One region of the Marinobacter xiaoshiensis genome, then DNA from elsewhere that is predicted to be linked to it. Evidence: predicted binding sites of a transcription regulator. Region 1 holds the regulator's gene; each other region holds the start of a gene.
What was found. The regulator FliA, encoded in region 1, starts transcription of late flagellar genes. The targets are predictions, from matches to a motif close to CTAAAGTTTNNNNNNNNNNNGCCGNTAA.
Positions count from the first base shown of each region.

Region 2: a site for FliA is predicted at 4,015-4,042, ahead of RKA07_RS15505 (methyl-accepting chemotaxis protein). Genes of this name have one in related genera too.
Region 3: a site for FliA is predicted at 1,820-1,847, ahead of RKA07_RS11540 (methyl-accepting chemotaxis protein). Genes of this name have one in related genera too.

Region 1 covers NZ_JAVMBO010000007.1:384,968-395,337, reverse strand. Annotated here, with positions in the region: gene RKA07_RS05610 (chemotaxis protein CheW) at 1-350, opposite strand, end outside; gene RKA07_RS05605 (ParA family protein) at 343-1,140, opposite strand; gene motD (flagellar motor protein MotD) at 1,308-2,099, opposite strand; gene RKA07_RS05595 (flagellar motor protein) at 2,118-2,858, opposite strand; gene RKA07_RS05590 (protein-glutamate methylesterase/protein-glutamine glutaminase) at 2,858-4,000, opposite strand; gene RKA07_RS05585 (chemotaxis protein CheA) at 4,058-6,121, opposite strand; gene RKA07_RS05580 (protein phosphatase CheZ) at 6,139-6,924, opposite strand; gene cheY (chemotaxis response regulator CheY) at 6,945-7,328, opposite strand; gene RKA07_RS05570 (RNA polymerase sigma factor FliA) at 7,491-8,234, opposite strand; gene RKA07_RS05565 (MinD/ParA family protein) at 8,266-9,078, opposite strand; gene flhF (flagellar biosynthesis GTPase FlhF) at 9,151-10,370, opposite strand, start outside.
Region 2 covers NZ_JAVMBO010000018.1:3,562-13,931, forward strand. Annotated here, with positions in the region: gene RKA07_RS15490 (FmdE family protein) at 1-361, opposite strand, end outside; gene RKA07_RS15495 (aminotransferase class V-fold PLP-dependent enzyme) at 399-1,529, opposite strand; gene rnk (nucleoside diphosphate kinase regulator) at 1,908-2,291, shown strand; gene RKA07_RS15505 (methyl-accepting chemotaxis protein) at 2,327-3,949, opposite strand; gene RKA07_RS15510 (hypothetical protein) at 4,177-4,842, shown strand; gene RKA07_RS15515 (L-threonylcarbamoyladenylate synthase) at 4,846-5,469, opposite strand; gene RKA07_RS15520 (BolA family protein) at 5,512-5,838, opposite strand; gene RKA07_RS15525 (DNA topoisomerase III) at 6,118-8,280, shown strand; gene RKA07_RS15530 (response regulator transcription factor) at 8,352-9,056, shown strand; gene RKA07_RS15535 (FecR family protein) at 9,053-10,370, shown strand, end outside.
Region 3 covers NZ_JAVMBO010000016.1:27,665-38,034, forward strand. Annotated here, with positions in the region: gene RKA07_RS11530 (hypothetical protein) at 1-123, opposite strand, end outside; gene RKA07_RS11535 (bifunctional GNAT family N-acetyltransferase/carbon-nitrogen hydrolase family protein) at 240-1,760, opposite strand; gene RKA07_RS11540 (methyl-accepting chemotaxis protein) at 1,875-3,761, shown strand; gene RKA07_RS11545 (hypothetical protein) at 3,769-4,719, opposite strand; gene RKA07_RS11550 (DUF4442 domain-containing protein) at 4,928-5,482, shown strand; gene recQ (DNA helicase RecQ) at 5,504-7,372, opposite strand; gene RKA07_RS11560 (1-acyl-sn-glycerol-3-phosphate acyltransferase) at 7,561-8,754, shown strand; gene RKA07_RS11565 (alpha/beta hydrolase) at 8,794-9,453, shown strand; gene RKA07_RS11570 (TrkH family potassium uptake protein) at 9,497-10,370, opposite strand, start outside.

The DNA of each region.
Region 1 (10,370 bases):
GCGAGTTGCAACCCGGCCACTGTGAAGATCAGGCACTCGAATGGGCGCTCTGACCAATCCGGGCGTGCTACTGGTACTTCTTTCCCTGGCGCACGTTCTGGCGTGGAGGCCACCGCTGGGGCAGTTTCCCGAACCTGCACCGGTTGTGACGCCACCAAGGGTGCCGGTGCCAGAACGGGCGCTGGCTCAGGCGCTATCACCCGCTTTTTGACTGGGGCTTTTACGGCTGGTTTTGGCTCAGCCAGCTCTTCATGCCGCGCAGTGTTCGTAGCTGTGTGCAGCAGTTCGTCCAGATAACTGGCAATCGCGCTGGCTGGATCGGCGAGCTTTGTCAATTTCTCGTCAGCCATGCTGACGCTCCTTCTGCGCGCCTGTCTTGGCCAGCAAATCGTCCAGTAAATGCCGGTACGCCCGAACGCCATGTGTCTGGGCTTCCAGCTTTGAGGGAATTATGCCGGTCTGACTGGCGTCGCGGAATTTTGTATCGACGGGCACAGCAAAGCGCCAAAGGTTGTCCTGGTAGGTTTTACGCAGCAGGTTAAGGCTTTGCATTGAGGCCTGGGTGCGGCGATCGAACATGGTGGGCACAATCGTGTAAGGCAGTTGATTCTTCTGGGAGCGCATGATCATCTGCAGCGTATGCAACATCCTCTCAAGACCTTTGATGGCCAGGTACTCGGTTTGTACAGGAATAATCAGGTGCTGTGCCGCTGCCAGTGCATTGACCATCAGCACGCCGAGAGAAGGCGTGTTATCCAGAAGAACGTAATCATAATCGTCCCACAGCTGGGTAAGCGCCCGGGAAACAACCAGCCCCATACCTTCGGCGCCCACCATTCGGCGCTCCAGGGTCGCCAGCGCGGTACTTGCGGGCAAAAGATCCAACCCGGGGCAACTGGTTTCTGTAATAAGCTGAGCGGGAAGCCCCTCAGGCACCTTGCCCTGATGCTGAAACAGATCGAAAAGACTGTGGGCGATGGTATCCGGATCGTACCCGAACCAACTGGTCAGCGAACCATGAGGGTCAAGGTCAACCATCAGAACGCGCTTGCCACGCTCCGCCAGCAAGCCGCCTAAAGCGACTACCGAGGTGGTTTTACCCACGCCACCCTTCTGATTGGCTATTGCCCAGATTCGCACGTTTTCACTCCAAAACGACTGTGTTGCGATCAACTGAAAACCGAGATGTATCCCGGTTTATCGGCCAGTTTTCATGTAACTTGAATGAGTTGCATGCCGGCAGCCGGTTGCCGCCTGAATGTATTCGGGTGGAGATATACAGAAACCGTGCCAGACAGTAATCGAGTTTAAATACCCTGGCGCATAACGCCCCGGATGCTGGCATCACGGGAAATAAGCAGCACTACCCGTCGATTACGACGACGGCCTTCCTCGGTGTCATTTCGAGCCAAAGGCTGATACTCCCCGTAACCAATCGCAGCCAGTCGTTCAGGCTCGATACCTTCCATGCTTAACATGCGGACAACCGCCGCCGCACGCGCCGCAGATAGTTCCCAGTTCGAAGGGAAACGCGGGGTGCGAATGGGTTGATTATCGGTGAAGCCCTCAACCTTCACTGCGTTGTCCCGGTTCCTGAGAACCCGCGCAACTTTGTCCATCACATCAAATGCATCATAGTGGGGCTCCGCATCACCACTACCGAAAAGCAGGCTATCCGGCAAATTAAGCGAAAGCCACCGATCGTTGGTTTCAAGGGTAACCACCCCACGATCGATCAATTCGTCAAACTCCATAGCCAACTGATCTGCCATGGTGCGCAAAGCCTCTGTGCGGGCCTGTGTATCCTGCTCTGAGTTTCTGGGGGCCTCTGTTACCGCCGGGGGAATTACAGCCTCCGAGGGCTGAACTTCCGGGCGTGGAGGCTGGTCACCAATTTCAATGGGCTGAAAGGAGCGCTGAGGAGCGTTAAAAACGCCTGTAAATGTCTCTGAGAGTACCTTGTACTTGCCCTCATTTACCGATGAGACCGAGTACATCACCACAAAAAAAGCAAACAACAGGGTTATGAAATCCGCATAGGAAATCAGCCAACGTTCCTTGTTGTGCAAGTCATCCTGAGGTTGCCTGCGACGCCGCATAATAGAAACCGGTTTTGCTTACTGCAGAAAGCCCCGCAGCCGCAATTCAATGGATTTGGGGTTCTCACCCTCTGCGATGGCAATAAGACCATCAATCATCATGTCTTCGTATCGTGAACGTTCCTTGACCAGCCCACGCAGTTTATTGGCTACCGGGAAAAACAGCAGGTTGGCCAGCGCCACACCGTAGATGGTTGCCACAAAGGCGGTGGCAATTCCGCTGCCGAGGGATGCTGGGTCTTCAAGGTTGGTCATCACCTGGATCAGCCCCATAACAGCGCCAATAATGCCAATGGTCGGTGAATAGCCTCCCATAGCCTCAAACACTCGAGCGGACTCAAGATTTCGCTGCTCACGGCAATCCAGATCTATTTCCATGATGCTGCGAATTGTTTCGGTTTCTGCACCATCCACCAGTAACTGAAGGCCTTTGCGCGCAAAGGATTCCGGCTCATTCTCCGCCAACCCTTCAAGCCCCAGAAGGCCTTGCTTCCTGGCCTTTACGCTCCAATCGATTACCTTGCCAATCCCGTCTTCAATGCTGATAAATGGAGGAACAAACACCCACCGCGCCTGTGCGGCAGCCCGTTTCAGTACCGGCCAGGAAGTCTGGAGGATGGTCGCAGCCAGGGTTCCGCCAATCACAATGATGGCCGCCGGCCCATTAAACAGTGAGCTCAGTGCTCCGCCTTCAAGCAGGTTGCCGCCAAGAATAGCGGCAAAAGCCAGAACGACACCGAGCAGGCTGAGTATATCCATCAGCAAACGCCCTCAAGCAATCTTGGCCCTATTTCATCCAGTGACAGGATCTCGTCACTCAGGCCAGCTTTGGCAACTGCCATGGGCATACCGTAAATCACCGACGATTTTTCATCCTGGGACCAGATGGGCGAGCCACTTTGTTTCATCATTCGGCACCCTTCTTTGCCGTCTGATCCCATTCCCGTCAGGATGACGCCGAGGGTTTTGCCGGGAAATGCACGGGCAAGAGAACCAAAGGTAACGTCCACACAGGGGCGGTAATTCAGTCGCTCGTCCCCTGGCAGTATGCGCACCCGAGGTTGCCCTCCGCGATTTTCGACCATCATCTGCTTACCGCCAGGGGCAAGCAGTGCCAAGCCAGGGCGAAGGATATCGCCATCTTCTGCTTGCCGGACTTCAATTTTGCACAATTTGTTAAGACGCTCAGCAAAAGCCGGCGTAAAGCTCGCTGGCATGTGCTGCACCAGCACGATCGGTGAGGGAAAACTCGCCGGCAAGGCCGCAAGTACTCGCTGAAGAGCTACTGGCCCGCCGGTTGAGGTGCCAATAGCCACAACGGAAAAGTGCCGTGCCGGGCTTTTCCGTGACGTTCGCTTGGGCGTTTCATCCTGCAGAGGCTGAGCCGCCTGGCGAGCGGGCGCCACAGAGCGACCCGGCGCTGCGGTCCTGGCCGGTGCTATAGGCGTGGGTTGTGGGGCTGTTCTGGGAGAAGGTGAAGTTGGCTGCGCCCGGCTGGCAGGTCGACTGCGAGCAACATCGAGCACGCGATCAATCAGGATTTTTTGCAACTGGCTGCCATCCCGCGCGATTTCCTCGAAGTTTTTGGGCAGGAAATCTACCGCCCCGGCTTCCAGTGCGTCCAGAGTGATTCGGGCGCCTTCGTAGGTGAGCGAGGAAAACATAAGCACCGGTATTGGATGCTTCTTCATGATTTCCCGCACAGCCGAAATACCATCCATAATCGGCATTTCGTAATCCATGGTAATTACATCCGGGCGCAGAGATTCCGCCAGTTCAACACCTTCCCGGCCGTTGGCTGCCACACCTACCACACGGATCTGGCCCGACGATGTGAGAATCTCTGCTAATCGCTTGCGAAAGAAACCTGAGTCGTCAACGACCAGGACAGAAACTGTCATCCGTTTCTCCTACCAAAATGCTTTATTCCATAAAGCTTTGAGCTGCGCGTAAAAAAATCAGCTGTAATGCTGCAGCAAGCTGGGAACATCAATAATCAGCGCGATACGACCATCACCGGTAATTGTTGCTCCTGCCATACCCGGTGTGCCTTGCAATCCTCGTCCGAGAGGTTTGATAACCACCTCTTCCTGACCGACGAGCTGGTCAACAACAAACCCAACCTTACTGGTGCCCATGGCAACGATCACAACATGCCCACTTTCGGGACCTGTTACGGCATTAGACCCTTTCACCAGCCAGCGCTTTATATGGAAAAGCGGGAACACCTTGTCCCGCACAACAATGCACTCACGGCCATCTACTACATTGGTACGTGTCAGATTCAAATGGAATATCTCCACCACATTCACCAGCGGCAGAGCAAAAGACTGATCACCAAGCTTGATCATCAAGGTGGGCATAATCGCCAAAGTCAGGGGCACCTTGATGATGATGCGAGAACCCTTGCCCAAGGCAGAAACAATGCTGAGCTGACCGTTGAGCTGATTTATTTTGGTTTTCACCACATCCATGCCCACACCGCGGCCGGACACATCAGAAATCTGCTCTTTCGTCGAAAACCCGGCGGCAAAAATCAGGTTGAAACACTCTGTATCCGTGAGGCGATCGGCAGCGTCCTGATCGTAAATCCCTTTCTCCACGGCTTTGCGGCGCAGCACTTCCGGGTCCATACCTGCACCATCATCATCGATAGACAGGAGGATATGATCCCCTTCCTGCTCGGCAGAGAGGGTGACGGTGCCCTGCCGGGGCTTGCCAGCCTTTTCACGCACATCTGGCGTTTCGATACCGTGGTCAACAGAATTTCGCACCAGGTGAACAAGGGGATCCGATAGGGCCTCAACAAGGTTTTTGTCGAGATCGGTGTCTTCGCCAATCATCACCAGATTCACTTCTTTCTTCATGCCCCGGGCGAGATCGCGAACAACCCGCGGGAAGCGGCCGAATACTTTCTTGATCGGCTGCATGCGAGTTTGCATGACTGCAGCCTGCAGATCTGTGGTCACTACATCAAGGCTTGATACCGCCTTGTGCATGTGCTCGTCTTCACTGTCGGAGCCAAGTCTCTGGAGCCGGTTTCGCACCAGTACCAACTCGCCCACCATGTTCATGATGTCATCGAGGCGTTTGGTATCGACACGCACAGTGGTTTCTGCCACTGGAGCCGGCTCTCTGGGAGGGGCCGGTTTACTGGCTGGCGCTTTTTCAGGCACAACTTTCGCAGGCTCGGCTTTCGGCTGCGGCGACTTCGCTGGCGCTGGTCCGGAGCCACCGGTGGTTGGGCTGCCACCTTTGCCATGCAGCTCGTCGAGCAGTTTTTCAAATTCGTCGTCAGTGATCAGCTCACCATCACCGCCCTTTTCAGGGCCGGCACCACCTGTCGTCTGGGCATCATCTGCGGGTGGTTTCGCGGCAAACTTGCCTTTGCCATGCAGCTCATCAAGCAGGGCTTCAAACTCATCATCTGTAATTTCGTCAGCTGAGCCGCTGCTGTTGGCTGGGGATTGGTCGGGGGCGGAGCTATCGGAGGCGCCCGTTACGGGAGCATCGCCATGCAACGCATCCAGTAATTGTTCAAACTCTTCATCGGTAATATCGCCACCATCCTGATCGCTTTCAGGGGCAGCAGGAACGTCTACAGACTGGTTGCTCACCGGCTCGCCAGCAACCTGGGGCAGTGCAAGAGCATCCAGTGCCGCAATCAGTTCGTCCGGCGCAGGCGTCAGCTCTTCCCTGTTACGCACTTGCTCGAACATGGCATTCACATGATCCAAAGCTTCCAGCACAACGTCCATCAGCTCGGAATCCACCGCGCGTTTATGGTTGCGCAGTATATCGAACACGTTCTCGGCGGAGTGGCAGCAGTTAACCAAAGCGTCAAGCTGCAAAAAGCCTGCACCACCCTTTACGGTATGGAATCCACGAAATATGGCGTTGAGCAGATCACTGTCGTCTGGATGTTGCTCAAGATCAACAAGCTGTTCCGACAGCTTCTCAAGAATCTCCCCGGCCTCTACCAGGAAGTCTTGCAGGATCTCATCATCGGCATCAAACGCCATGGGCTAACCTCTTCTGTTCAGAAACCGAGACTGGATAACAGATCGTCTACGTCATTTTGTCCCGAGACTACATCTTCGCGTTCTTCAGCCTTCATTTGCGGCCCTACGCCCTGTTCGGCGGAGACTTCCTGATTTTCAATCTGGTGTACTGTGCCGGTAAGCTGATCAACGTGGCTCGCCATAACCACCAGGCTGAGCATCTGTTCCTCAACCTCCTTCACCAAAGCCGTCACCCGCTGTATTACCTGGCCCGTCAGATCCTGAAAATCCTGCGCCAGCAGAATTTCGGAAAGACTGCTGTAAAGTGTGTCCGCATCATTGGTAACGCTAAGAAAAAAGGTATCTATACGGCCATAAAGTTCACGAAACTCAGCCGGCTGCATTTCCCGGCGCCGCAACCGCTGCCATTCTTCGCTCAATGACGAGGCTTCTTCACGGAGTGTCTGAGCGAGAGGCATGCTCTCTTCAACCAGGTCCATAGTGCGATTGGCAGCCTGACCTGTCATTTGAACAACGTACGCCAGTCTGTCGGATGCGTCTGTCATCAAAGACAGCACCTCTTTTTGTTCCTGGCTGCGCGGATCAATCTGGAAGTTGCGGATTGCCTCATGAAGCGTTCGTGTCAAACGGCCAACTTCACGATAAAGGCTCTGATCCCTGACTTCGCTTAACTCATTAATCAGGTTCATCGCTCGGGCATAATCGCCGCCTTCCACACTTTGGGCGAGCTCTGCTGCCTGGTGCCGGAGCTTTTCGGTCACTTCTGGCTCAAGATCCCGATGGATCTTTTTTTTATCGCTCATACGCCCCATCCAATTTCCGGTTACTGAATTCGTTCAAAAATCTTCTCGATTTTTTCTTTTAGAACGGCAGCAGTGAACGGTTTTACTACGTACCCATTCACGCCAGCCTGAGCCGCTGCAACAATCTGGTCGCGCTTGGCTTCGGCGGTAACCATCAAAACAGGAAGGGTTTTCAGGTTTTCATCTGCCCGCACTGCCTTCAACAGATCAAAGCCAGACATTCCCGGCATGTTCCAATCTGTCACAAGGAAGTCGTACTTACCGCTTTTCAACATAGGCAAAGCTGTATTTCCGTCGTCCGCTTCATCGGTGTTGGTGAAGCCAAGATCACGGAGCAGGTTTTTGATGATCCGTCGCATTGTGGAGAAATCATCCACAATGAGAATTTTCATATTTTTGTCCAAAGGGACCTCCAGTTATTAAGACCCGGAATTCGTTTTGACCTTTGCGCTTAAAGTGTAGCAGGCCGCTGATTTAACCATGTATTGTCTGATCTTTATCGCGCTTGTAAAGCATCGGTTACCAAATACTACACTTCATCAGAACCCTGAAGTCTCAAGCCACGCCTAGCTGTGTTCCTCAAGGCGCCACTCGGAAAGTCTTCCACGCAATCTCAACGCGGCCTGACTGTGAATCTGACTGACCCTGCTTTCGCTGACTCCCAAAACAGCGCCAATCTCTTTGAGGTTCAGTTCCTCCGTGTAATACAGGCTCAGTACAAGCTTTTCCCGCTCCGGAAGCAGCTCAATCTCCGCCGCAAGGCTGCTGCGGAAAGAATCAGATGTGAGATCATCCAGCGGATTATCCCGGGCCTCTGTTTCTTCTATCGGCAGCTCACCGGATTCATTGAGCTCATCAAGACTAAAAAGCCGTCCGCTGTTAGCATCGGCCAGAGTGGCATGATATTCGGAAAGAGACATATCGAGCTCTTCCGCCACTTCAAAGTCCTGGGCTTCACGGCCCTCCCGGTCTTCTACTTCCTTGATTGCACGGGCAACCCGACGAGCGTTTCGGTGAACAGAGCGCGGCACCCAGTCGCCTTTGCGGATTTCATCCACCATAGACCCTCGGATGCGAATTCCGGCATAGGTTTCAAAGGTTGCGCCCTTGGTTGAACTATAGCGCTGGGCGGCCTCCAGCAACCCGATCATACCCGCCTGCATAAGGTCGTCGAGCTGCACCGAGGCCGGTAGCCGCGCTAAAAGATGAAGTGCGATTTTCTTTACCAGGGGGGCGTGAGTCTCTATGAGGTCCGAGGGACTTTTCACACCAGCCTGATGATAAATTCCCAGGTTTTTCGCCAATGTCATGCATCCGGTTTTATTTTTTACGGGATCCGTTTCAGACTTCGACGAGCCGCTCCACAAAAAATTCCAGGTGTCCGCGGGGTGATGAAGGCAGTGGCCAGCTTTCTACCTTGTCAGCCAGTGCCTTGATCGCAAGCGACGCTTTGGCTCGGGGGTATGCATCCAGCACGGCTTTCTGGCGCTGAACGGCTTTCTTCACAGCTTCGTCGTAAGGCACCATACCCACATATTGTAGTGCCACATCGAGAAATCGTTCGGTTACCCGGGTTATTTTTTCAAACAAATGGCGGCCTTCCTGCTCACTGCTCACCTGATTGGCGAGAATGCGGAAGCGGTTGGTACCGTAATCACGGTTCATCAGTTTAATCAGGGCGTAAGCATCTGTGATGGATGTGGGCTCATCGCACACCACCAGCAACAGCTCTTGCGAGGCCCGCAAAAAGCTCACAACAGACTCGGAAATACCGGCCGCCGTATCGATAATCAGCACATCAATTTGATCGCCCAACTCGCTGAATGCGTTAATCAGGCCGGCATGCTCCATGGGGCTGAGCTGGGTCATGCGCTGAGTTCCGGAAGATGCCGGTACGATTTTAATCCCGCCCGGACCATTTACCAGAACGTCTCTGAGGTCACACTCTCCTGCCAACACGTCCTGCAAGGTACGATTGGCGGTTACCCCGAGCAGCACATCAAGATTCCCCAGGCCAAGATCGGCATCAAGCAGCACAACGCGCCTGCCTTTTTGCGCCAGAGCGATGCCAAGATTAACTGAAATGTTACTCTTGCCGACCCCGCCCTTGCCGCCGGAAACCGCGATCACCTGTACCGGATGTGCTTTGCTCATACTGTTTATAATCTCTCGCCAGGATTAACCGGATATGGTTCATAACCGGATACAACTCAGATTTTCACAGCCTCATGCGATTTCCCGCGGGCGCTCTGTATCAGGCATTTTCTCTGCCGCCGCCTGTTGCTGAAGCATTTTCAGACGCTCGACTCCCAAGCGTACGAGCGGAACGGCTTCAGCATGATGCAGATCCCCCGGGATCTTTTGCCCATCAGTGTAGTAGGCAACCGGCAGCCCGGTTTCCATCACAAAGCCCAAAGATTCGCCCAGAGTCAGGGCTTCGTCAATCTTCGTCATCACGCAGCCTGTAAGACCTGCCATCTTATAGCAATGCCAGACGGATTTCATAATACGCGGCTGGCTGGTTGCCGAAACAACCAGGTGCGTCCGGATGCTGTGATGGCTACGGGCCAATTCTGCCAATTGTTCCTGATAGCCTCTGTCTGTACTGGTTAGCCCAGCCGTATCGATCAGCACCAGGTGCCGGTCTGAGAGCTCATCAAGAATATCATCAAGGGTGTTGCTTTCATCCACCACGCGCACCGGCACATTCAGTATACGACCAAACACGAAAAGCTGTTCATGGGCCGCAACCCGGTACCGGTCTGTCGTGACCAGTGCAATAGAATCGGCGCCGTGTTTCAACACATATCGCGCTGCCAGTTTGCCGATGGTGGTAGTCTTGCCCGAACCTGTAGGGCCAACCAGTGCATATACACCCCCTTCATCAAGCCACTCCTGATTGGGAGTACGCACGCCCGCAACAAGCATTTTCAGGGACTGTTTCCAACCATCTTCCAGCTTGCCACCTTTATGGCGGCGGGAGAGCGAGCTCGCCAGATCATTACCAAGACCAAATTCCTGGAGCCGCTCTGCAAGACGCTGCTGGACCGCGTTGATGCCGGGCTTCTCCGGCTCACCACGCTGGCCACTCATCAGATCCCGCAAGGAGTTTATTTCTGCACGCATGCGGGCGAACTCATCAGAATAATTTTCGTTACCAGCGTTTTGAGAGACTGGCTCTGCAAAATCTTCACTCGCGGCCCTGTGCAACTCTGCAAAGGATGCATCAGCGTAACCCTGCCCCCTTGCAGCTCGGCTTTCACGCACGTCGCGAATACGGGAGCGAGAGCGACTCAACTCATCCTCCAGCCGACGATGACGCTCTGCCTGCATCTCTGCAAGGCGGGCTCCGTTAGTGGCCTCACTGGCCTCTGCGCCCAAGCTCTGGCGCGCCATATTTTCGTCGTAGTCCAACGCGGTTACGATCTCGATGCCGCCGTCTACAC
Region 2 (10,370 bases), on a different contig from region 1:
AACTGAGTAGTCCATTACGGGCAAAACGGCCTCCTATGCCCTTAAAGCCACCCTGGGCAGTGGCACCGGTAAGCATTGTTATTACCTGTGCGACAACGCCAATAGTGCCTTCTGTTTCTGGCGCGGGCATGTGTACCCGAATTGCGCCGCGCTCGGGCAGTGAGTTTGGATACAGCACATTCAGTGCAGCCCGAACGCTGAGGTAGGCACCGGCAACAGTCGGACAGGAATGCCCCGCCAGCCTTACAACATCTGCATAGCGATACTCGATAACGCCACCTTCGGCAGCACCCAGAAGATCTGCCAGCGGATCACGTAAAGAAATAACGGGTGCATCATCAAAAAACTTGGGGAACGCCATCACTATCTCCTGAAACCGGGACATTGATACCACAATCTCAGCCCTGAATCGCCTTCAGAGCCACTCTCAGCTTCTCCACAGTTCGATCCACGTTATTCAACTTCTCCAAGCCAAAGAGGCCCATACGGAAGGTGCAGAAACTCTCTGGTTCACCACACATCATCGGCACGCCAGCTGCCGTCTGCAAGCCCTGCCCACGAAACAGGCTAGTGTTATGGATATTAATATTGTCGGTGTGCAACACCACAACGCTCGACGACTCAAAGCCCGGGCTGGCAACACTCTTGAAACCAGCGCCATAAAACAGCTTGCGCACTTTGCGGCCCAATTCTTCCTGGCGCTGAAACAACAGGTCTGGGCCGGTTTTCAACGTTTCAAGCATGGCATCACGAAGGATAGCCAGGGTATCGGTGGGCATGGTGGCATGGTAGGCGTGGCTGCCGGATTCATAGGCCTGCATAATCTGCGACCATTTGCGTAGATCCCCGGCGAAACTGCTGCTGGTGGTTTCTTCTATCCGCGCAATCGCACGGTCGCTCAAGGTGATCAGGGCGGCGCAGGGTGAAGCGCTCCAGCCTTTCTGCGGCGCAGTAATAAGTACATCCACGCCACAGGCGGTGGTATCAACCCAGAGGGCACCGGAGGCTACGCAATCCAACACGAACAAGCCATTAACCTCTTTTACAGCCTCCCCAATGATTTTCAGATAGTCGTCTGGCAGCACGATCCCGGCAGCGGTTTCCACGTGAGGCACAAACACAACGGCTGGCTTTTCCGCCCTGATGCGCCCTGCAACTTCCTCGGCGGGTACAGGTGCAAATGCTGCCTGGGGTGAATCGTCAATAGCCCGTGCGGAGAGCACCGTCACGCGATCGGTGATTCGGCCTGCTTCCAGTATTTGCGTCCAGCGGTAGCTGAACCAGCCATTGCGGACTATCAGGCAGCCTTCATCATTCGCAAACTGGCGAGCCACGGCCTCCATACCAAAACTACCACCGCCGGGCACAATTACAGCTGCTTTGGCGTTGTACACGTGCCGCAAAGTGGAGGAAATATCCCGCATTATTTGCTGAAATGGCGCAGACATGTGGTTTAGCGAGCGATCATTGAATACCACGGAGTATTCCAGTAGCCCATCGGGGTCAACAGAAGGAAACAATTTGGACATGGGGCGTAGATTCCTTGCCTGGTGCAGTTTCTGGATGAATCATCTATGGTGTGAGTCTAACAAATCTGGCGTTATGCGCTTTATTTCTTACGTTTTCTGCAAGCCCACTTGTGGAACCCGACAAAAGCTTATAAATTGACCAAAGCGGCCAAGTTCCCGCTTTTTCTTTATTTATCCAGACAACACACCAGGTGAACCTGTGGGATCATTATTCTCAGCGTTTATTCCTTTCTATCATTCAAGCGCCCGCCGTCAGGCAGGCACTGCTGGTGTGTTGCCCGCTTTTCTCTTTTCTCGCTGAATCCGCTTTAAAAACGCCGGGTTCGGCGCCTGAATCCTGAAATTTTGAATTACTAATTATATTTTTTGGAGATAACTATGGCTGATATGCCGGCAGTTTTGGTTGCTGAAGAAGATTTCAACCGTTTGACTACCCTGATCGAAAAACAGGGTGATTCCGATGTGGCAGAAGGTCTGGATGATGAGCTGAGCCGCGCCACGCTTGTGCCGCTTGCAGAAATGCCAGCGCACGTAGTGACCATGAATTCAAAAGTGCGCTTTCAGAATGCAGATACCGGCCAGGAGCAGGAGCTGACTTTGGTCTACCCTCACGAAGTGGGCACTGGAGAAGGCAAGATTTCTATTCTGGCACCAGCTGGCTCGGCACTACTTGGACTTGCTGTGGGTGATTCTATCGAGTGGCCAATCCGTGGCCGTAACAACATCCATCTCAAGATCATTGGTGTTACCCGAGAGGGCTAATCGCATGGCGGGGGCGGTTTAAGTAGCCCGCCCCGCTAGTTGTCCTTTCTGATTAATCGGAACTGCTCAATAGTTTCTCTAAGCGCTTCCGCCATCACCAGCAAATCACCTGCAATACCAGCCGTTTCCTGAGCATCTGTTGCTGTCTGCTCGGCCGAGCGGCTGATTTCAATCACGTTCTGATTGATAATTTCAGACACATCGCTCTGTTCGTTCGCTGCGCTTTCCATTTCCTGGTTAAGTGAAGTGATTTCACGAACGGCCGACGCAATGGTTTGCAACTCGGTTTCTACTTTCAGGATGGCTTCTACCTCATGCCCTGCCATATCAGAGGCATGGCGCATGGTAGCCACACATTCGGTTACTTCACTTTGAAGAGAGTTTATGGTTTTGCGGATTTCCTCTGTAGATACCTGAGTGCGTGATGCGAGCGCTCGAACCTCATCTGCAACCACTGAGAACCCACGCCCCTGCTCACCCGCTCTGGCAGCCTCAATAGCAGCGTTCAGCGCCAGCAGATTGGTTTGTTCCGCAATATTAGAGATTTCTTCCAACATCTTCGCCATCTGACTGGTACGTTCGTTCAAGTCCTCTATTCGTTTAGCGCCACTCTGTACTTCCGTGTTGAGCGTTTCAATACCCTCTACTGCTGTGCGCGCAAGTTGTTCACCGCTATTGGCAGATTCAGCTGTTTCCGCCGACTTTCGAGCTGTGTGGTTGGCATTCTCCCGCACTTGAACAGCCGATGCGGCCATTTCAGTGGTTGCGCTGGCAACCTGGTCTGTATTGTCTTTTTGAGCCGTGACTTCGCGGCCAGTAGTTTGGGCCTTTTCCGCAATGCTACGGGCCGCCCGCTCAACCTGCTCGGCGTTATCCATCACCGTGTGCATACTTTCACGGATTTTTGCCATCATGCGATTAAACGCAAGGGAAACAGTCCCAATTTCATCATTGCGCGATACATCCAGCTCAATCGTGAGATCAGAGTTTCCGGAAATCTCATCCATACTCACCTGGAGCCGACGTAAACGGGAGAACACCAGCCGATTCAAAACCAGCCCGGTCAGGAAGAATACTGCAACAAAGATGGCGATCTGAATACCGCCACTGGTAAGCAATTGCTGGTGCAAGCTGGCGTCGCTTTCAGCGAGAGAATAATCCACTCGAATCGCACCCAGCACATCCCCTTCCTGGGCTTGATGGCAACCCAGGCAATCCACACCCTGATAGTCTGATTGAGCAATAACCGGGTCAATTAACGTGTAAACACGCCCATTTTCATTGCTTGAGTAACGCTCAATTCTCTGGCCGTCCAGTGCTTTTCTATCGTCTGCATCACGTTTCTGCTCTGCCTGGGTACCGGTGCCAAACATCTGGTTCAGCTGATCGCTACGAATCACCCTCACATCCAGCACATCCGCAGGCGCCATCACCTTGTCCCGAAGCACATCACGGTTGCTGATGGTACCAGTCACCATCATGGTGTTCAGTCCGTCAAAATAGGACTTGGCAAGGCCATCCACGTATTTGTGACTGAACTCTTCCATGTGGTCGCGCTGGGAACTGGCACTATGGAGCACGGTAAAAACCAGGATGAGTGAAAACGCAGCTGCCAGGGCAGCGAGCAGCAGAAAACGAATGGAATATTGGTTTTTCATAGCGACTCGGTCAAAAGAACAATGAACACCAGACTTTACCTGGCTCTTTCAAACATTCTATGTGGTTGACGGCAAAAGGACGGTTAACTTTATAGACATGCGTCAAATATTTACTGACTCAGATCAGAAGCACGTATTTTCAGTGGCTGGCCCGGAATGTGCATACACCAGGAGACAGACGATAAATTTCTGGCGCGCTTGTGCGAGCCAGTGGAGGAATGCACGCCATGTCACTGCTGACATCTCTTATCCAGGCAAGCACCCGCTTTCAGCAAACTCTGGAGAAGCGCCCTGTTGCAAACGGGGCCGATGAACAAAAGGCCAAAGGCACAGCCAGTGCTGAGACATTGCAACCCTCAGGGCCGGGGGATGACCGTTTTACACCATCGGGAGAGCTTTTGACTGATGCCGGCAGGCCTAAATCCCGGAAGCTGCCCCTATCGGATTACAAGCAAACCGTAGGGCAGGATCTTGCCTTCATCAGGGAGACGCTGCGGCACAAACTTGCCGAATATAACCTGAACCCATCCCTATCGATAAGCGTCAACAAAAACGACAGCGGTAGGATTGAGGTGGGCGGCAACCTGGCAGAAGAAACCCGAAGTCGAATCGAGAAGGATTTGAATGTTAACAAAAACTTTGCGGATGCCTTTAGCCGGCTGAGCGTGAACGAGCCAACTCTGCACTTCATGGACAACGCCCTGAAACTCAGCCAAGCCTATGGGGTTAATAATTCACTGCTAGATACGCTGATCAGCGAAAACCAGCAATTCAACGGCTTGCAGGATCTCGTACACCGCTACGACACCCTGCGCCGCTCCGCTCCGACTGACCAATTTAACGTTGCAGCCAACCGGGGCGCTTACGCCTTCAACCTGAACACCCGAGCCTAGGCCCTACTGTTCAAACGGTGCCGGATCGCCCTTGCCCACCCGGGTAACCTCCGGCACTTCACCGGTAAAGTTCACCACGGTGGTTGGCTCCATGCCACAGAAGCCGCCATCAATAATCAAATCAAGCTCATGCTGTAGCGTATCCCGTATGTCGTAGGGGTCCGTCATGGGGTCAGTCTCACCCGGTAAAATCAGCGTGCTGCTCATAATAGGCTCGCCAAGCTCACCCAACAGATCCCGGACAATCGCATTATCAGGAACCCGCACACCAATTGTGCGACGCTTCGGGTTCAGCAGGCGCCTTGGCACCTCACTCGTTGCATCCAAAATAAAGGTATAAGGACCGGGCGTGAAGGTTTTCAGCAACCTGTACTGGGTATTATCCACCTTGGCATACACACCGATATCCGACAGATCCCGGCACACTAATGTGAAGTTATGCTTATCATCCAGCTTTCGAATGCGCTTTATCTTGTCTGCTGCCGGTTTCTCACCCAAATGGCACCCAAGGGCATACCCGGAGTCGGTGGGGTACACAATTACGCCACCAGCGCGAAGAATCTCAACCGCTTGCTTGATCAACCGCTTTTGCGGGTTTTCCGGATGAATCTGAAAAAACTGACTCATAAAAGCCCTCCGCTGTGTTTTTTAGCCATCTGAAGCCGCCGATTAAGCATCAGACTTGGAACCACCCATACAATTCGGTGACGTGGGTGCAACCTGACCCGTTGCCTCCCACTCCTCAGGAGAGTATAGATGCAACGCCAATGCATGCACGCCACCGGCCATCTCCAACTCCTCAGAAAGCACCTGATAAATAGCCTGATGCCGTTTAACCTTCATCTGCCCCGCAAAGGCCGGCGACACCATGGTCACCTTGAAGTGCGTCTCCGAATTAGGCGGCACGCTGTGCTTGTGACTCTCGTTCTCCACCTGAAGAATGCTGGCGTTGAACGCCTCATTCAACTTGGCTTCAATTGCATTCTGCATTTTCATTACTTTTTAACTCCACAGTTCGCTCTGTATGTAGTGGCGATATCTCTGAGCCTGAAGCGGCTGTGGGCGTCGGCTTCCCAAAAGTGTGTGTTGCCAGGGATGGCAACACCAAGCCCCCATGGATGGGTTCACGGCGTCTTTTGGGAAGCCGACGCCCGCAGCCGCCACCTCCAGAGCAAACAGTCTACTACAGAACAAGCAGCCCCCGAACCTTGACACCCAACAACCAAACAGCCACATTCCCCACCACTCCAAATCCAGACAAAACCATACCCAAACATGCTCCTGTACATCGCCGAAAAACCCAGCCTTGGCAGAGCCATTGCCGCCGCCCTCCCCGGCCCCTACCAAAAAGGCCAGGGCTGGATCCGCTGTGGCAACGGCAGTGAAGCTGCGACCGTAAGCTGGTGCATTGGCCACCTGTTGGAACCCGCCGAGCCGGCCAGCTACAACCCGGCGTGGAAAACATGGCGTCAGCACGATCTCCCCATGTTCCCGGACAAATGGCAGCTAACCCCGAAAGACAGCGTGCGCCATCAACTCAACGCACTGGAATCCCTCATTCGGCAAGCAAAGACCATCGTCCATGCCGGAGACCCAGACAGAGAAGGCCAACTGCTGGTTGATGAAGTAATACGCTACTTCGGGACCCAAGCACCCGTAAAACGCATACTCATCAACGATCTGACGCCTGCAGCAGTCGCCAAGGCCATACAGCAACCCAGAGACAATCTGGAATTTCGCAGGCTGTCCCACTCGGCGTTAGCCCGACAGCGGGCCGACTGGCTCTACGGCATCAACCTGACCCGGTTTTATACGCTGAACTACCAACAGCAGGGCCAGAAGGGCGTCTACTCCGTCGGCCGTGTACAAACTCCGGTGCTGGGCCTGGTGGTGGAGCGCGATAACACCATCGAGAACTTCGAACCCAAGCCCTACTTCCCCATTGAGGCACGATTCAAAGCTCAAGAAGAGGAGGCAGACCAACAGCCGTTCACCGCAAAATGGCTGCCGGACGAACAGTTTCAGGATCATCTTGACGAAGAAAACCGCCTGTTGGATCGCGCCACCGCTGAGCAGATTGCAGCCAGCATTCACAACCGGCCCGGTACAGTGTTGGAATCCCGCTTTCGCGACCGCTCGGAAGCGCCACCCTTACCCTTATCTCTCTCGGCTCTGCAAATTGAGGCGGGTCGCCTGTTCCGCATGGGAGCAAAGGACGTACTGGACACAGCGCAGAATCTTTACGAGCGCCACCAACTGATCACCTACCCCCGATCAGACTCCCGTTACCTGCCAGAAGGCCATTTTGCCCAGCGTGAGCAAGTCACCGGTGTCATTGCCCGAGTCTCCCCCGACCTTGCCGATGCCTGCAGCAAAGCAGACTTCAGCCGCAGAACAGCCGCGTGGAACGACAAAAAAGTGGATGCCCACCACGCCATCATTCCCACCAGCAGAACCGCGCCCAACGGAAAGCTCAGTGACACTGAACAGAAGGTATACGGCTTGATCAGCCGCTATTATCTGATGCAGTTTTTTGCCGATGCCATACACCGCGAAGGCCAACTGACCGTGCGAATTACCGAGCACCGATTCCGCGCCTCAGAAACCGCCGTGCTCGAACCCGGCTGGAAAGTACTGGAGCTAAAACTCCGGGACAATAAAAAAGAATCAGATAAAGCACCGCTGCCACGCCTGAGCAAAGGCGAACCCGTTTTCTGCGAAGACAGCACCGTAATCCAGCGCAAAACCAAGCCACCCCAGCACTTTACCGATGCAACGCTGCTCTCGGCGATGACCAACATTGCCCGATTTGTAACCGACCCGGAACTCCGCAAAACCCTGCGAGAAACTGACGGACTGGGTACGGAGGCAACCCGGGCGAACATAATCGACACCCTGTTCAAACGGGACTACCTGTACCGGGACAGCCGCCATATTCGCGCCACCGACAAAGGCAAAACGCTGATCAGTGCACTGCCGGAATCGGTCAGCAAGCCAGACAGAACCGCCGTCTGGGAGGCGACGCTCGAGAGTATTCGCAGGGGTGAAGACGACCCTCGTAAATTTCTGGACACACTGAAGACTGAAATTCGCCTCTTCATTGGCACCAAGGCGGACACGCCAGGTGCAGGCCCTGAAACCCTGGCGCCAAACTGCCCAAAGTGCCGTACACCAATGACCGAGAGAGACGGCAAATTCGGTCGCTTCTTTGCCTGCACTCGATACCCCGACTGCCGTGGCACGCGCCCGATTGAAGATGCAACGCCCCAGGACGGTACCGGGCAAAAGCCTGTACCCTGCCCCCACTGTTTTTCCCCCTTGGTCAGACGGAAAGGTAAAAAAGGCTGGTTCTGGGGCTGCAGTAATTTTCCTGCCTGCCGACAAACAGTGGACGACGAAAACGGAAAGCCTGCATTTCCTTTACGCAAGGCTACATAACGACACTGAATACAGTGCTCCAATTTGTGATAATCGACTGATACAACACCACTTATCCCGGGAGAAGCGTAATGCGCATCGCTCTGCTTGAAGATCAACAAGAACAGGCGCAGCACATACAGTCCATTTTGTCGGAGTATGGGCACGACTGCGACAGCTTTCCTACAGGCCAAAGCTTCATCAGCGCGGCACTGCACCGCAGCTATGACCTGATGATTCTGGACTGGCAGATTCCCGACATGACCGGCATTGATGTGCTCAAAAGCATAAGAGCACAGATTAACTGGCCAATTCCCGTAGTGTTTCTCACTCAGCGCGACAGTGAAGCCGATATCGTTGAAGCCCTGGACGCTGGCGCAGACGACTTTATTGCAAAGCCCGCACGGGCAGCGGAATTGGTGGCACGCATTAACGCCTTGGCACGCCGCGCCAATCCAGACAGCGAAAAGGAAGTCCTGGTATACGGGCCTTTTGAAGTCAACACGCAACACAGAACCATAGCCCTTCACGGTGAAGAGCTGACCCTGACCGACAAAGATTTCGATCTGACCTTATTCCTGTTTCAGAATCAGGGCCGCCTGCTCACCCGTGAAGTCCTTCTGGAGCGGGTTTGGGGCTTGGCGCGCGACATCAATACGCGAACGGTAGACACTCACATGAGCCGCTTGCGGCGGCGGTTGGGCTTGAATCCGGAAAACGGGTTCCGCATCAAAACAATTTACCAGCGCGGTTATCGCCTTGAAGCCATGAAAGCCGAGGCTACCACTGAAGAATGATTGAAAACCCTGTGCCCTTTCTCACTAAAGTATTCCTGATGCTGGCTTTGCTGGCATTGGGCGCACCTGTGAGCGCAGAACTTTCACTTACACGCGGTTCGGCAACAACCATCACGAACGCCTCCAGCCAAACTGCGCCTGAGTGGGTTTATACTCTGAAAGCGGGCGAGAGTTTTACCGAAGTAGCCAGCGATCTTCTGATTAAAAGCTATAGTGCTGGTCGACTGCTGCAATACAACGCTATCGAAAACGCCGCCATGCTGGGAGAAGGCGACCGCATTCGCATTCCCTTATCCTGGCTCAAAAGACAACCCGACCCCGCACGTGTCACCTCGGTTTCTGGCAGCGTTCAGCTGATATCCGGCATTGACGGGCGTAAAAAGCCTCTGGCAAAAGACGCACTTATACGGGTAGGCGATGAAGTGCTTTCTGCCGCTGGCGCCGCAACCATTGCATTAGCAGATGGCTCAGAAGTGCGCATATCTCCAAATTCAAGACTGATCTTCAACCGGCTAACCCAGTATGGGAAATCAGGCATGGTTGATACACGGCTGAGATTGAACCGGGGAGAAGTGCACACTCGAGTAAAGCCAGTAATTGAAGGTGGCGCCCGCTTTGAGATCGAAACGCCTTCTGCTGTCGCCGCCGTGCGTGGCACAGCATTTTCTCTGCAAACCGGGCCTGAAGGCACCCGTTTGCAGGTAACCGAGGGCGTTGTTGAGTTTGGGGCCCCAAACCGGACCCACCAGATTCCTGCAGGCTACAGTGCCACAGTTGCCAGCTATAGCAGCAGCAAACTGAACATACGGAAGATGCCAGCCGCTCCCGAAATCAACTCACTACCACCGGTGCTCAGGCAACTTCCGGCAGAGATGACCTGGAAATCAGCCCAATCAGCCAAGTATCGCCTTGATATCTTTGAAACAGAAAGCGGGCGCTGGGTTGAAAGCCGTGAAGTAGACGGGAACCGTTTCGATATCAGCCGCCTGGATAACGGGCAGTATGTTGTGCATTTGGCGGCACTCGACCCGCAAGGCATGACAGGAATGCCCGGTATCCTACCCATAGAGGTTGACCTGCAAGCTCGCACAGCCAGCCTGCTTACGCCCGAAAACGGTGGCAGCGTGAACGACGACATGCCGGAGTTTCGCTGGGTACTTAAAGGTGAAAACGAAGTGGCCCGGGTTGAAATCGCTGAAGACGATACTTTCCGCAACCTGATTGCAACCAGTGAATGGGCTCCGGGGACAACGGCCCTGCCCTCCCGCCCCTTGAGCCCAGGTCAATATTATTGGCGCGTAGTAACAGAAGCCG
Region 3 (10,370 bases), on a different contig from region 1:
GTCCGTCTTCATAACGCAACCGTAAGAGTCCAATTCAAATAGCGCAGCTTCAACCCGTTCCTTGCGGAACAGGCCGTGCCGGATTGTGAATTGGGCGACCAGATCGGGCAACGCTTCGTTCATGAATACCAAGTCTCTACAGAAGCTGTTTGAATACTGATTAAACAATAGACACTGATAGCAAGATTTGCAACGCCATCAGTGTCATACGATAAACCTTTAATACTGTTCTTCAACACCTATCGGGTGATAATTTCATACATGTCAATTCTGCGGTCTTTAAGGTTGGTAACAGAGCCTTCGTTACGCACCAATGTGAGTTTTTCGAGATCCATGTCCGAGAACATAATCATCTCGGTATTTGGCGTGGTCTCTGCCATCACTGCATCGTGAGGGAAGGCAAAGTCAGAAGGTGAAAACACCGACGATTGCGCGTACTGCACATCAAGGTTTTCCACTTTCGGCAAGTTACCAACACTGCCAGTGATTACCACATAGCACTCGTTTTCGATAGCCCTGGCCTGGGCGCAGTGGCGAACCCTCAAATAGCCGTTCTTGGTATCTGTCCAGAATGGCACGCAGATTATGTCTACTTCTTTCATTGCTGCAATTCGCCCGAGTTCGGGAAACTCGATGTCATAACAGATAAGAATCGCAACACGGCCAGAGTCTGTGTCGAAAACTTCAAACTTGTTGCCACCTTCAACCACCCAATCACGGCGCTCGTGTGGGGTAATGTGGATCTTCCGCTGTTCGTCTACACGACCATCCCGATGGCATAGATAGGACACGTTATAGACCCGGTCGTTCTCCAACAAAGGCATGGAACCGGTGATGATATTGATGTTGTAGCTCACCGCCATCTCTGACATACGATCCCGGAACTGCTGCGTGAAACCGGCGAGGAAACGTATGGCTCGGGTTTGATCTACTTGATCGGTCAAACCCATCAGAGGCGCGTTGAAAAACTCCGGGAAGAGTGCAAAGTCACTCTTGTAATCGGAGAGTGCATCCACAAAGTACTCAACCTGCTCCAGCACTTCCTCAACTGAACCAAACTCTCGCATCTGCCACTGAACGGCACCCATACGAACCTGGGTTTTCTTTTCGTTCAACACAGAGGAGGGCGGGGTATAGAGAATGTTCCGCCACTCGAGCAAGGTTGCATACCCCAGAGACTTTTCATCCTCTGGCAGGTATTTGTGCATCAGCCGGGTTACCTGAAAATCGTTGGAAAGCTGGAAGCTCAAAATCGGATCGTAGATGTCTTTGCGGTCAACGCGATCAATGTACTCGGCCGGAGTGTACTGCTCGGAATACTTGTGATAGCCGGGTATACGCCCGCCCGCAAGAATGGCACGCAAGTTGATTGAACGGCATAGTTCCTTGCGAGCTTCGTACAGCCGGCGCCCAAGCCGATACCCGCGATATTCCGGATGGATAAACACATCCAGCCCGTAAAGTGAGTCGCCCTTCGGGTTATGCCGGATCTGCTCATTGCTCAGAATCAGGTCATCATAGGTATGAGGGTTACTGAATCGCTCGTATTTGACGGAAACAGTCAGAGCAACGGCCACAAGCTCGCCATGATCTTCAATACAGATCTGCCCGTCGGGGAATTGCTCAACCAACGCCTTTATGGTGTCTTTGGGCCAAGCCCCACCAATATCGTCGTAGACCCGATCCATGAGTACCTGAAGCTGTTCATAATCATCAAGCTTCAGGTTGCGGAGGTTTAGATGCAGCTCTTCATGGGCCATTCAGTGGGGCTCCTGTACGGCGTGGAAATGAATTTACGAAACAAGTTTATCAGAAGGCATTAAAGAGTTCGCACAGACGGCCGTTAATCAGTGAAACAAAATAGGGAGCGCGCCGTGCATCTTACATTTGGTCAAAAGCTACTCGTCACTTTCAGCATTCTACTCTTGCTGGTTATGGCCGCCTTCACAATTTCCGGCAACCTCCGTTTGCAAAACACGTCGCAAACCTATGTGGATTCATTAATCGAAAACACTGCAGAGCAGAATACGTCAAGCATTGCTGAATGGCTCAACACCCGGCTTATAATGACCGAATCAACGGCTAAAGCTCTCGAGTCAGTGGCAGACGATAAGCAAGCACATACGTTGCTGCAGGCAATTTCAACAGGCGGCAATTTCAAGGATGTGTACGTGGGCCGTGCTGACGGGTACATGTTGATGAAAAGCCAGGCCGATACTGACACTCTACCTGAGGGCTATGATCCGCGCACCCGCCCCTGGTACAAAAGAGCCATGGAGCTTGGCCGCTCATCCTTTACTACTCCATACCTGGATGCTGCAACCGGCGAAATTATTATCTCTACATTTGCCCCGGTGAAGCGTGGGACGCATCAAGGTGTTGTGGGTGCGGATATTACCCTTAACGCCATTGAGCGCATGCTGTCTGTGATCAATCTGGCAGGCACTGGTTATGCTGCGCTGATCAGCAATGACGGCACGGTGCTGTACCACCCAACCCGGCGCCTGATAGGTAAAAATATCAGCTCGCTACTTGGTGGGGCTCCAAAGCTGAAAGAAGGCTTGCACAGCTTTAAGCAGGAAGGTGCTGACTGGAGCGCCAGCTTTCATGCTATCAGCGATGCCCGCGGTGTTGACTGGTATTTGGGTACCTTCGTTAACCAGGACAAAATAAGCGCCCCTGTTCGAAACGCCATGATAACCGGCGTGATAATGGCTGTTGTTGGGCTTCTGGTATCACTTGTTGTACTGCATTTGGGAATTCGTACCCTGATGGCTCCGATTCGCAGGTTGAATGCAGCCATGGCAGACATAGGCTCAAACGATGCAGATCTCACCCAGCGTTTAGACGACAGCGCCCGCGACGAGTTCGGCCAGTTGGCTGCAAGCTTTAACCAGTTTGTCGGTAAAATTCATCAGGTGGTTCGTGAAGTGCAGCAGGGTAGCAGCGAACTGGCTACCAACGTAACGGCGCTCAGAAGCACGGCCAAGACCAGCCGCAGCAGCGTTGAAAATCAACAAACCGAAATCGATATGGTGGCGGCCGCGATTAACCAGATGTCCGCAGCAGCCCATGAAATTGCACAAAACGCCCAGCAAACGGCAGACGCAGCTAACACAGCGGATGACGACAGCAGGGCATCGCTGGAAACCATGTCTGCATCACGAGATGCGGTGCAGCAGCTGTCTCGCGAAGTAAGCACAGCTGCAAAAGTCATCGATTCACTAGGTCGCGATGTTGCCTCTATCACAACGGTGCTGGAAGTTATTCAAGGCATTGCTGAACAGACCAACCTGTTGGCACTGAACGCAGCCATTGAAGCTGCGCGGGCCGGAGACGCTGGTCGCGGTTTTGCCGTGGTTGCAGACGAAGTAAGAAACCTTGCGCGGCGCACCCAAACCAGCACTGAAGAAATAAACGATATGATTGAGCGGCTGCAGACCGGTGCCAATGATGCGGTAGATGTAATGAACGCATCAACAGCGGTATCTAACGTAAGCATGGAAAAAGCGCAGGATGCCATGGATTCCCTGAACCGCATCACTAGCGCCATTACCGCTATCAGCCAGATGACATCTCAGATTGCCACTGCCTCAGAAGAGCAAACCTCGGTTACGGAAGAGCTGAATTCGTCGATTACCCGCATTGCGGATCAAGGCCAGGAAGCCGCTGCCGCTGCCAGTGAGAATGACGTTTACAGTGGACAAATAGAACAGATTGGCCACACCCTTGATGGCAACGTATCCCGTTTCCGGGTTTGATTGGGGCTTAATCGCGAAGTAGCTCAATCCGCCAGCGCAGGTTGTTCAGCGTATCGCGGCCAATGCTTCCTGACTCTTCACTCAGGAAGGGGTTGTCCAAAACGATGATGGTGCGTTTATCCAGGTTAAGATTAGCAACCGCCGCACCATAATACTGCTCAAGAAACACGCCAAAACTGCCGTCCCGAATGGCGCGCTCCATTCCGAGCTGCAAACGGTGCGCTGTTACCTGGTCTTCAGGGCCTACAAACAGGTAAGAGGGCATTGGATAGGCCAGCACCAGGTTGGGCTCTATCGTCATCTCGGGGTCATTTTCCATTTGCAGGTCGTTAATTACCTCACTGACACCCCTGGCAAAGCAATCGAAACGGTGTTTTCTTAACATTCCAAAGAGAATTTCGTAACGGGAATGGGTAATAACTGGAATCTCGTTGTTTCTGAGTATTGGAGTGTCTGGCCAGTGATCCCCTTGGCCAATTCGCACGCCCCTCTCACGAAGATCGTCTAGGGAGTGAATACCCTCAAACAGTGAGAGACTTTCTGGCATAACCACGCACACGCGAAAACCAAGCAACCCTCCGTCTACAGGAACCGGCACAGGGGTCAAAAACTGCTCCCGCTCCGCTGATGTGGCCACGTTTGCAATATCCACCATACGGGTTCCGCCTCGACCCAGCTCGCGCAGTGCTCGCCCTTGGCTAAGCTCCTGGCTCCGGATAATGCGGAACTCCCCATACTCGGGTGTTTTTTCCAATGCCAGAGTAACCAGTGCATAGATAGCAGGGCTATCGTAATTCCGGTACCAAAGGACATACTCTTGTACAGGGTTGTGTGCGGGGTTTGCATGAGCAAAGCAACTCGACACAAGCGCACAAAGGAGTGTGAGGGAGAGCCTGGTGGCAGCAAACAGTTTGGTGCCTGCTTGGTCACAGGTTAAACGGCGTTGGGCATATCGCACTATCCGAATCCTTGTGAAATGTTCCGAATCCGTTCCAGCTCGCATAGGCCAGCTGTTTTGACGTTATGACTAAGATTACGGGTAATCAAACTTTAGATCAGAATTCTCCGGAGAGCCGGCAAATCTCTCCAGAAATATGTAAAAGAGTGTTGCGATGTGTGTCCGGCATTGTAATCATCCGCCTCAATACAACTTACGGAGCACAATGATGGCCTTAATAGACAATATTATCGGGGCGACCGGTCAATGGATTTCAACCACAGACCCCAAGGCAACCCTGGCGCAACCCGTCGAGTGGCTGAAGAAAACCGGCGGCTACGCCGCCGTTAACCGCCTTATAGGCTTGTCGATTCCGTTCGCGCCCCGAAACCGGTTCAGCGTTGAAGAGGTTCGCCCGGGTTACGTGCGAGCGCGCATACAGCTCAAAGGTAACAAGAACCACTTTGGCAGCCTGTACGCAGGGGCTTACTTTCTTGTGGCGGAAATTCCGGGTGGGGTACTCACCTTGTTTGATCTTGGCCCCGCCTACACACCAATCCTGAAGGAAATGACGCTGCAATTTTTGCTGCCCGCCAATTCGGATGTGACTGTCGAGTTTGAATTGTCACCGGAAGAGGTTGCGGGCATTCTTGCAGACGCTGACGCTACTGGTCGGGCGAAATTCAGCCTCACCGGAGAACTGCGGGATATGGACGGCAATCACGTTGCTACATCCATTGCTCAGTACCGGGTTCGCAAGAAAGGCTTCAAGCCCGCGGCATAAGGAGAAGCCTGAGGTTGTTCCTCAGGCTGGATCCAGCTTGGCAATGGCGGCGAGGAATATCTCGCCGTATTTCTCCAGTTTTGCCGCACCCACACCGTTCACGCCGGCTAGCTCATCAAGCGTTTGAGGCTTGCGTTCCAGCATGTCGAAAAGAGTGGTGTCGTGGAAAATAACGTAAGGCGGCACGCCTTGTTTGTCCGCAAGCTCCTTGCGGCACGCCCTTAACGCCTCCCAGCCCACGTGATCTGTAACCTGATCTTTAACCGGGCTTCCTGTTCTTCCACCTGAAGAGCGGCCTGAAGACTTTTTAACGACGGGGTCTTTGCGCAATTCGACCTTGTGCTCGCCTTTCAGTAGTGGACGGCATTCTTCAGTGAGCTGCAACGCGCCATAGCCATCGGGATCAGTTCTCAAGTAACCGTTAGCCACCAGTTGACGGAACACCGATTTCCATTCGCTAGCCGAAAACTCCGCACCAATGCCATAGGTTGATACCTGATGGTGTCCCAATTGCAGCACGCGCTCATTTTCTGAACCCCGTAACACATCAATCAGGTGGGTAACACCAAAACGCTGACCCGTACGGAACACACAAGAGAGTGCTTTTTGCACCGCCACCGTGCCATCCCAGGTCTCAGGCGGGTTCAGGCAGGTGTCACAGTTACCGCAAGGCGCATCCAGTGCATCGCCAAAATAGTTCAGCAAAACTTGTCGGCGACATTTGGTTACTTCACACAGCCCGAGCATAGCGTCCAGCTTTTGCCGTTCAATACGCTTGAAATGATCATTGCCCTGGGAAGCTTCCAGCATCTGCCGGAGTTTAATCACGTCCTGAAGTCCGTACACCATCCAGGCGGTAGAAGGCTTGCCATCACGGCCCGCACGGCCGGTTTCCTGGTAATAGGCTTCCAGGCTTTTGGGTAAGTCGAGGTGTGCTACAAAGCGCACATCCGGTTTATCAATGCCCATGCCGAAGGCGATGGTGGCCACAATAATCACACCATCTTCCCGGAGGAAACGCTCCTGATTACGTGCCCGATCGTTGGCCGGAAGCCCCGCATGGTAGGGCAGTGCGGTGTAACCTTTCTGGGCTAGCATCTTCGCAGTGGCATCCACTTTGTTGCGGGATAAGCAATAAACTATGCCACAGTCGGCTTCATGTTCTGCTTTAATAAAATCAAGCAACTGCTTGTTTGCGTTAATCTTAGGCGCTATTCGATACTGAATATTAGGGCGATCAAAACCGCTAATGAAGTGCCGCGCCTCGGTGAGGGACAGGCGCTCCGCGATCTCTTTGCGGGTGCGCTCATCGGCCGTGGCCGTTAACGCAATCCTGGGGATGTTTGGGAATTCGTTAGCGAGCACCGCCAACTGCAGATAATCAGAACGGAAGTCATGCCCCCATTGGGAAACGCAGTGGGCCTCGTCGATAGCAAATAACGAAATGGACGCATCGTGCAGTAGTTGCAGAGTACGGGGCTGTATGAGCCTCTCAGGTGCACAATAAAGAAGATCAAGCTCACCGGTGCCAAGTGCGTACTCGGTAGCGCGCGCCTGCTCGAAATCCATTGTGGAATTGAGAAAGGCCGCTTTCACTCCCAGTTCACGCAGTGCAGCAACCTGATCTTGCATCAAGGCGATCAGTGGCGAGATAACTATCGCCGTACCGGAGCGAACAAGCGCAGGCACCTGATAACAAAGAGATTTACCGCCGCCGGTGGGCATAAGCACCAAGGCATCGCCACCAGACACCACCTCATGGATGATATCTCCTTGCAGAGGGCGGAAGGATTCGTACCCGAACACTTCGTGCAATACCTGTTCGGGGCTTCTGCCAGAAGTTGTGGGCCTCTCGGCAGAAAGCTGTTCAAAGTCCTGGTCGGGATACATAGAATAACCGGTCAATCGCGAGGCTGGAGTGAAATCAGGTAGCGGATCATACCAGATTCACCGCAAGGAATGGCCGGACAAGCCGTGTTTTTGGGAAGCAAACCCACGGGAAAACCGATACAATATCGCGGTTTTAAGCCTAGGTTTAACAGCTCAAGATAATCGATACACACAACAACAGGGCAGCCATGCAGGAATTTGACGCCATCCGTCCCTATTCGGACGAAGAAACCGGCCCGGCGATTCAACGGTTGGTTAACGACCATGAGTTTTTGGATATGGTCGGGCGCTTCAAGTCGCCCTTACTTGCACGCTGGGCCCCGGCACCTTTGCGATTTTTTACGCGACGCTGGCTTTCCAGCCGATTTGGACACTTCACAAAGGTAGATGATCTGCAGGCTGGGCTTTCTGGCTATATCGGTGAACTGATTGAAAGCACAACGGCCCGTGTAACCACCAGCGGCCTGGAGAATTTGAGCAAGCAGGGCGCCTATCTTTTCATATCCAACCACAGGGATATTGTTTTTGATCCCATGGTGGTGAACTACCTGTTGTTCCATAACGACTTGCGTACCACTCGGATCGCCATTGGTGACAACCTGCTCGCAAACCGTGTATTTGCTGAGATGATGCGGCTTAACAAGAGCTTTATTGTGCGCCGTGACATGACCAGCCCGAGGGAAATGCGTGACGCATATATCACCCTCTCTGGATTTATCAACTACAGCGTTGCCAGTAACGAGAATATCTGGATTGCCCAGCGAGAAGGGCGCGCTAAAGACGGTCGTGATTTTACCGACCCGGCAATCATCAAGATGTTTTACATGAGTTGTAAAAAGAGCGGGTTGAGCTTTGCAGAAGCCATGAACAAGCTCCGCATTGTTCCGGTGTCCATATCCTACGAATACGATCCTTGCGACGCTGATAAAGCCCGCGAACTGGAAACAAAAGCCCGCAGTGGTAGCTACAAAAAAGCAGAAGGTGAAGATACCGAGCAAATCATGAAAGGGCTGACCCAGTTCAAGGGCCATGTGCACGTCCATTTTGGCGCCCCCATTCTCGATGCGCCCGAGAACGCCAAAGAACTTGCTGCAGTGATCGACACCGAGGTGCACGCAAATTATCGCCTGCACGCCTCTAACCTGATCGCCTACGAGATGCGCGGCCAGAATGCTGAGGGCGCTTACAGCCTGGATGTTGTTCGAGAGTCAGTGGTAACCGCCGAAAACTGGTCAGAAGCCGAGATTCAAACCGCGCGCGCGGAAATGGAAAGAAGACTCGAAGCTTGTGATCCGGCAATTCGACCCTATCTGTTGGATATGTATGCTAATCCGGTTCAAAGCGCACTGGATGCAAACGCCAGGTTAAACGCACCGGAATAATCCGGACAACAATCTCCCTTTCAGAAAACGAGGTACTGCGTGCAGGATCTTCAATATATCGAGCTGGAAACCCGAGCCAATCCCACCGCTGCTGTTATCTGGCTGCATGGCCTTGGCGCAAGCGGGCATGATTTCGAACCGGTAGTGCCAGAGTTGGGTTTGCCAGACGATGCAGCGGTACGTTTTATCTTCCCCCACGCGCCCAATCTGCCGGTCACCATCAATGGCGGAATGTCCATGCCAGCCTGGTATGACATCAAAGCGATGGATATTGACCGAATTGTAGATACCGACCAATTGATGGCATCGGCCCGCGCCGTGGGCAAGTTGGTTGATCGGGAAATTGAACGCGGTATTCCTTCCGAGAACATCGTTATTGCAGGGTTTTCACAGGGTGGGGCGGTTGCTTATGAGCTTGGCCTGACATACCCGAAACGTCTGGCAGGCATTCTGGCACTTTCCACCTACTTCGCCACAGCGAAAACGGTAAAGCCTTCCAAAGCAAACGCCGGTATTCCAATCAATATTTATCACGGAACCTTTGACCCAATGGTTCAGGAATCGCTTGGTGTGCGTAGTGTGGAGGCACTCAAGGAAATGGGCTACGAGCCGGCGTACATGACCTTCCCTATGGAGCACAGTGTGTGCCTTGAGGAAATTCAGGAGATCGGGCGCTTCATTCACAAGCACGCCCTCTAAAAACCATTAAAACGTGCCGGCATTCAGGTTCAGAGATAAAAGGTTAGCTGCGCCAGAATGCCGGTGAGAGCACAATCACCACACTAAGAATTTCCAATCGTCCCATTAACATGCCAACCGCCAGAATCCATTTGGCGGCATCCGGTAATGGGCCAAAGTTCCCCGCAGGACCGATGATGTCCCCCAACCCAGGGCCTACGTTGGTGAGTGCCGTCAATGCACCTGACAACGACGTGATAAAGTCGAGCTGCATGGCTGCCAGAGATACTGTGATCAAAAGCAGGCACAACAGAAAGATAAACGTATAGGCGATCATAGACGCGATAATGTCATCACTGACGGCCCGCCCATTGTAGTTACGGGAGAGTACCGCCCGTGGGTGCAGCAAACGGATTAACTGCTCACGAAGCACAATCAGAGAAAGCTGAAAGCGGAAAATTTTCATGCCGCCTGACGTTGAGCCGGAACAGCCGCCAATAAACATCAGGAAGAAAAACAATACGAACGCCAGTGGCCCCCAGGCGGAATAGTCTTCAGAGGCATAACCGGTTGTCGTCACCACCGAGGTCACGTTAAACAAGGTTGCTATGTAATTATGAACCGGGTCAAAAGGCACCGGTGAAACCGCCCACCTGTATAGGGTGAGAAGCGCCGGCACAACCAGTAATATGGTGAGAAACAATCTCACCTGTTGGTCTTTGAATAACACTCCGCGCTGACCATGCATCTCTCTGACAAAAAGAAAGAATGGCAGGCTGCCAATCATCATGAAAAACGAGGCTTCCACAAGGATCAGATCGTTGAACTTACCCATGCTCATATCCGACGTGGAGAACCCCCCGGTCGCAATACTGGTTAAGCCATGGTTAAACGCGTCGAACAGTGACATTCCGGATAGCCAGTATGTAACAACTGCG